DNA from 2 places in the Paraburkholderia sp. PAMB 6770 genome. Region 2 is predicted to be linked to the other one. Evidence: riboswitches for the same ligand, from Rfam matches in the RefSeq annotation. Region 2 holds a riboswitch; the other holds the start of a gene.
The links. Region 2 has a riboswitch for thiamine pyrophosphate ahead of thiC (phosphomethylpyrimidine synthase ThiC). Riboswitches for the same ligand answer to the same signal wherever they lie in the genome.

Region 1: another riboswitch for thiamine pyrophosphate. It lies ahead of AC3AP7_RS00460 (FAD-dependent oxidoreductase); the one in region 2 lies ahead of thiC (phosphomethylpyrimidine synthase ThiC).

Annotation. Positions count from the first base shown of each region.
Region 1 covers NZ_CM173238.1:86,040-89,444, reverse strand. The annotation lists gene AC3AP7_RS00470 (thiazole synthase) at 1-457, opposite strand, end outside; gene thiS (sulfur carrier protein ThiS) at 506-703, opposite strand; gene AC3AP7_RS00460 (FAD-dependent oxidoreductase) at 793-1,941, opposite strand; TPP riboswitch at 2,161-2,272, opposite strand; gene AC3AP7_RS00455 (ABC transporter ATP-binding protein/permease) at 2,606-3,405, shown strand, end outside.
Region 2 covers NZ_CM173238.1:1,017,346-1,020,750, reverse strand. The annotation lists gene AC3AP7_RS04780 (cytochrome b/b6 domain-containing protein) at 1-311, opposite strand, end outside; gene AC3AP7_RS04775 (DUF1223 domain-containing protein) at 349-1,206, opposite strand; TPP riboswitch at 1,549-1,667, shown strand; gene thiC (phosphomethylpyrimidine synthase ThiC) at 1,750-3,405, shown strand, end outside.

The sequences.
Region 1 (3,405 bases), 930 kb from region 2:
CTGCATCGAGCAAACGGCGACCGATCACCAGATCCTCCGTGCAATACGGCAGTACCTTGAAGCCATCCTTCACGAGCCGCCCGGCCGCCTCGATCAGGCCGACCGGATCGGGCTGCAGCGTGTAGTCGTCGCCGATCAGTTCGAGCTTGATCCAGTCGGTCTCGAACACTTCGCGCGCCATGTGCGCGGTGGTCACCGCTTCGGCGATGCTCTGGCAGCCCGCCGTGTTCGGCAGCAGCGGCACATTGTGGCGCTTGAGCAGATCGAAGAAGCCGGCTTCCGCACCGCCTTCGTTCATCTGCCTGCGCAGTGCGACGGTAAGCATGCCGGGCCCGGCGGCGGCGATCGAATCCGCCAGCGACTGCAGCGAAGGGTAGCGCGACGTGCCGAGCAGCACGCGGCTCGCGAAGGTCTGGCCGTACAGCGTGAGCGCGTCGGCAGGGGGAGAGGCGGTCATCGGGAAATCCTTGGATCGGGGACGGAGCGCGGCGAAGCAGGCAGTGCGTCAGCCGCCGGCCACCGGGTGCACGACGTCGAGCTGGTCGCCGGTCTGGAGCGCGCGCGCCGCATGCTGCGCACGCGCGACGAAGTCGCCGTTCAGCGCCACCGCAAACGGCGGACGCGCGCCGAACGCGGCGAGCGCATCGGCCACAGTCGCGCCCTCGGGCAGCGACACCGGTTTCTGGTTGATTCGAATGTCCATGGTCGTCAGTACGTTTCAGTCGGCCGGGCGCTGCGCATTCGCGGCATTCGCGATATCCGCGGCAGCGGCGCCGGCATTGGGGGCCAAGGTCATGCCGGCAAGCCGGCACACGCCGGCGCATCGCGCCCGGCGAAGCGGAACAGTTCGCTCCAGCGGGCATCGTGCTGCCAGCGGGCGAACGCGTCGGCATCGGCGACGCGGCCGTCGAGCAGCGCCTCGGCAAAACGCGCCGCTTCGTCGGCGACTTCCGGCGCGATCATGTAGCCGTGCCGGTACAGGCCGTTCACGCGCAGCGTATGCGCGCCATCCCAGACCAGCGCCGGACGGTGATCCGGCAGGGTCGGGCGGCATTGCGAGTTCAGTTCCAGTATGCGCGCCTCGCCAAAACCGGGGTGCACCGAAAACGCCGCGCTCAGCAGTTCAAGCGCCGAGCGCACGGTGACGGGCGACATGTCCTCGCCTTCGACCTCGGTCGCGCCGATCACATACAGATCGTCCTGTTTCGGCGCGATATAGAGCGGGTAACGCGGATGCAGCAGCCGCACCGGACGCGTGAGCCCGATGCCCGGCGCCTGCACGCGCGCCACCTCGCCGCGAATACCGCGCAACGTGGGCAACACCGCCTTTGCGCCGAGACCGCGGCAGTCGATGGTCACGCGGGCGCGCGGCAGCGCCTGGTCGTCCACCGGCGTGTTCCAGTGCGTCGCGACGCCCCGCTCGGCGAGGCCGGCGGCGAGCGCCGCGAGCACCTGGCGGTTATCGAGCTGCCCTTCGTGCGGCAGCAGCCAGCCCTGCGCGAAGCGGCCCGTGAGCGCGGGCTCGGCGGCGCCGAGCTGCGCGCCCGTCAACGGAACGAATCCGCCGTCCAGCAGTTCGGCCGGCGCGTTGGCCCGCACGCGGCGCTCGAACAGCGGCGCCTCGGTGCGGTCCGCATGGTGCCAGACGACCAGCGTGCCGTTGCGTTGAAAGAACACCGGTTCGGGCAGCTCGGCGAGCATGCGCGGCCATGTGTCGAGCGAGGCGGCGCCAAGACGCGTCAGCAGCAATTCGGCGCTGGCGGCTTCGGCCAGCGGCGCGAGCATCGCGGCGGCAATCCATGCCGCCGACTGCGAGCCGGCCGCGTCGCCGCGCTCGTAAAGCGCGACGCGATGGCCCGCGCCGGCCAGCCGCCAAGCGACCAGCCGTCCGCACAGGCCGCCGCCGAGGACGGCGAAATCGGGCTGGGCGAGCGCGTTCATCGGCGCACCGCCTGCACGGCCGCGTGAGGACAGGCGAGGCCGCCGGAGCGCCGGCGCATCGCACAACAATACACTGAGGAATAAGCGGTCATCGTATCCTTTCCGTACGGCACAAATGCACGTACCCAAGGACGAAACCGGCGGGCGAGACCAGCCGGAAACAGCATGCCGCGCATGGTATGGCGCACACGCCGCCGGCGGAGCAGCGGAAGAGGAGATAGCCGACTTCCTGAAACTTCCCGCGCCGGTATTACCCGGATCGGGTGCAAAGGGTCTCTCTCAGCCTCGCCGCGACGTGCAACCCGCAGGCAAAGCACCCCTGTTTCGTCAATGAGCGATTAGACCACAAAAGACGCGGCGCCCGCAAACCGGGGCGCCCCGCATTGCGCCGCGTTGGCCGACGCGCGACAACGCGGGCGCCTCTGGCACAATGCACGCATCCCCGCGCACGGCCACGCCCGCGCCGGCCCCGGCTGCCGGTGCGGCCGCCGGCGCTGCGGCAGCCGTCCCGCGTTTAAGTCCGGATTAAGCCGCTGCACGGACAATCGCAGCCCGAAGCGTCGTCCGGCTGCGCCGTCCGGGCGCAGACCGCCGTGCATCGAGACCCCCGTTGACGCAGCGGATCCTCGCACGCGCCGAACGTTAGAAAGGACATCTGACATCTATGAGCAGAACATCGAGCAATCCGTCGGACATCACCGCGTGGGGGCTGATCAAGCCGTACTGGGTGTCCGACGACAAGTGGAAAGCGTGGGGGCTGCTCGCGCTCGTGGTCGCGATGAACATGACGATGGTCGCGGCCAACGTCTGGTTCAACAACTGGCAGCGCACGTTCTTCGACGCGATCCAGCAGTACGACTATCCGGTCTTCAAGCATTCGCTGCTGCAGTTCACGATCATCGCGCTCGCGCTGATCCTGCTCGGCTCGTACCGCACGTACTTCCGGCAGATGCTCGAATTCCGCTGGCGCCAGTGGCTCACCGAGCGCTATCTGCACGACTGGCTGGGCGACCGCACGTTCTACCGGATCGAGCGCGACTCGCTCGCCGACAACCCGGACCAGCGGGTCTCCGTCGATCTGCAGGATCTCGCGAGCACGACGCTCGCGCTGTCGCTCGGATTGCTGTCGACCACGGTCACGCTGTTCTCGTTCATCGTGATCCTGTGGAACCTGTCCGGCGCGCTGTCGTTCCACCTGTTCGGCACCGCCGTCACGGTGCCGGGCTACATGGTGTGGGTCGCGCTGATCTATGCGGCGGCCGGCTCGTGGATCACGCACAAGGTCAACCATCCGCTGGTGTCGATCAACTATCAGCAACAGCGCGTCGAGGCGGACTTCCGTTTCTCGCTGATCCGCATTCGCGAGAACGCCGACCAGATCGCGCTGTACCAGGGCGAGCGCTCGGAAGAAAAAGGCCTGAACGGCGTGTTCGGCCACATCCGCGAAAACTGGCGCCTCATCAT
Region 2 (3,405 bases):
AACTTGCGCGCGAAGCGCCCGCTTGCGAGGTTCAGCAGCAGATAGACGAGGCCGTTGAAGACCAGCAGCCACATGGCCGCGAAGTGCCATTGCAGCGCGCCGCCGAGCCAGCCGCCGAGCGTGATCGAGGTCGGGAACGTGAAGGACGGAAAGATCGGCGACGCGTCGTAGATGCGCCAGCCGGACAGCATCATCGTCACCGCCGCGAGCGCGTTCAGCCAGTGCGCGACGCGTACCCAGCGCGGATGCACCGGCCCGGCGGGGCGCGCGGCGGGCGGCGGGTGGCCGCTCGCGAGATCGGAAGAGGTCATGACGGTCTCCTGAAAGGGAAGGAATGCGCCGGCCGGCTCAATGACAGGCCGCCGGCAGGTCGGTCGCCTGCAGCACCTCGCCGCTCGACGCGTTTTCGACGAACGCGACGACGCCGAACTGCCCGGCGCCGGCCGGGGAAGCGTGGGCGGCGCTCCACGCGAAGTCGCGGCGAATCTGCGCGCGGCCGTCCGCAAGCGGCACCGGACCGAACCAGGCGCGCACCACGCGATCGTGATGCAGCGTCGCGCCGCGGTTTTCGCCGGCGCTCACCTGCGACGTCAACGCGTTCTCGTACACCGCGACATACGCATCGAGCGGCGCGCCGGCGGGCGTGCCCGCCCGGGCGCCGAAGCGCGCATCGATCGCGAAGCCCTGCGCCGCCGGCGTCAGCGCCAGCGCGATGTCGGCGCCGGCCGGCTGGGCGCTCACCTCGCGCACCCGCGCCGCGAACTGCGCGGGCTGCGACCAGCCGCGCAGCTCGCGTCCGGCGACGAACACTTCAGGCGTGTAGATCGTGTGCCGGCCGGCCTGATCGGTCAGGCTCTGCTGGCGCTCGGCGAAGCGGTGCTGGGCAAAGCGGTCGGTCCAGCCGAGGCTGTTCCAGTAATCGACGTGCAGCGCAAGCGGCACGACGTCGTGCGCGACGCCGTCGTCCTTCCACTCGCTGAGCCACTGGTCGGCCGGCGGACAGCTGCTGCAGCCCTCGCTGCTGTACAGCTCGACGAGCGCGACGCGATGCGCCGGGCTGTGCACGCTGCACGCGACGCTCGCGGCGGCCGCGAAGCTGCTCGCGACGAGCGTGGCGACGCACGCGACCGCCAGCGCGGCAATCCGCGCCGCGCTGGCGGGGCGGATGCGGCGCAGGCCGGCAAGGCGGGCAATGAACGGGGGCATGGCGGACTCCGGCAGGGGAACTGCACGTTTGTCGGCCGGCACCCGGGGTTATGACAGCGGCGGCAAAAAAATTTTCGACGCCGTGGCGAAACGTCGGGCAAGCCGCCCGGACGGCCTGTGAAGGCGCACGGGCGGCGGGCGGACGGTGCGCGCAAAAGGGGGGCCGCTTCCCGGCGGACCGCTTCGCGTTGCGGCGCCGCAGCATCGCGCGGTCCGTCGCCGCAGCCGCCCCGACGGGCGCGGCGACGGACCTGGCGACGGGCGCGGCCCCTGCGGCGCACCGCCCGGCCGCGCCCCCGTTCACCGGTTGCCAAGCAGCGGGTCGCCGGTGTATCGTGTGCGCTGCTAACGCGGGGGTCCTGCGTCGTACGGCAGCAAAACTGCCGTACCGCGTGGGTGAGAAATACCCTTTGAACCTGATCTGGATAATGCCAGCGCAGGGAAGCGTACGGTTGGCACCCCCGGCAACATCCCACCTCGCGGTGCCTCCCGACCACTTCCATCTCGATCTCCTGCTTAGCGGCCCTACATCAGGAGAATTGCATGAACGCCAATCCGAAGTTCCTTTCCGCCGACGCGCACGTCGATGCCGCGGCGGTCGCCCCGCTGCCGAATTCCCGCAAGATCTACGTCACCGGGTCGCGGCCCGACCTGCGCGTGCCGATGCGCGAAATCACGCAGGCGGACACGCCGGACAGCTTTGGCGGCGAGAAGAACCCGCCCGTGTTCGTCTATGACACGTCGGGCCCGTACACCGACCCGCAGGTGCAGATCGACATCCGCGCCGGGCTGCCCGCGCTGCGTCAGCGCTGGATCGAGGAGCGCGGCGACAGCGAGCCGCTGGCGGGGCTCACGAGCCAGTACGGCCGCGAGCGCGCGGCCGACGCGGCCACCGCCGAGCTGCGCTTTCCGGGCCTGCACCGCACGCCGCGCCGCGCGAAGGCCGGCCAGAACGTGTCGCAGATGCACTACGCGCGCAAGGGCATCGTCACGCCCGAGATGGAGTACATCGCGATCCGCGAGAACCAGCAGCGTGCCGCCTACGTCGAGACGCTCCGGCGCAGCGGCCCGAACGGCGAGAAGCTCGCGGCGATGATGAGCCGCCAGCACCCCGGCCAGGCATTCGGCGCGAGCGCGTTCGGCCCGCACGGACTGCAGGAGATCACACCCGAATTCGTGCGCGAGGAAGTCGCGCGCGGCCGCGCGATCATCCCGGCGAACATCAACCACCCGGAAAGCGAGCCGATGATCATCGGCCGCAACTTCCTCGTGAAGGTCAACGCGAATATCGGCAACTCGGCGGTCACCTCGTCGATCGGCGAGGAAGTCGACAAGATGACGTGGGCGATCCGCTGGGGCGGCGACACGGTGATGGACCTGTCCACCGGCAAGCACATCCACGAGACGCGCGAGTGGATCATCCGCAACTCGCCGGTGCCGATCGGCACGGTGCCGATCTACCAGGCGCTCGAAAAGGTCCACGGCAAGGCCGAGGAACTGACGTGGGAAGTCTTCCGCGACACGCTGATCGAGCAGGCCGAACAGGGCGTCGACTACTTCACGATCCACGCCGGCGTGCGGCTGCAGTACGTGCCGCTCACCGCGAAGCGGATGACCGGCATCGTGTCGCGCGGCGGCTCGATCATGGCGAAGTGGTGCCTCGCGCATCACAAGGAGAGCTTCCTGTACGAGCACTTCGAAGAGATCTGCGACATCATGAAGGCGTACGACGTGTCGTTCTCGCTCGGCGACGGCCTGCGCCCGGGCTCGATCTACGACGCGAACGACGACGCGCAGCTCGGCGAGCTGAAGACGCTCGGCGAACTCACGCAGATCGCGTGGAAGCACGACGTGCAGACGATGATCGAAGGTCCGGGCCACGTGCCGATGCAGCTCATCAAGGAGAACATGGACCTGCAGCTCGACTGGTGCAAGGAAGCGCCCTTCTATACGCTCGGGCCGCTCACCACCGACATCGCGCCGGGCTACGACCACATCACGTCGGGCATCGGCGCGGCGATGATCGGCTGGTTCGGCACCGCGATGCTCTGCTACGTGACGCCGAAGGAGCACCTCGGCCTGCCGAACAAGGACGACGTGAAGACCGGCATCATCACGTACAAGCTCGCGGCGCACGCGGCCGATCTCGCGAAAGGCCACCCGGGCGCGCAGGTGCGCGACAACGCGCTGTCGAAGGCG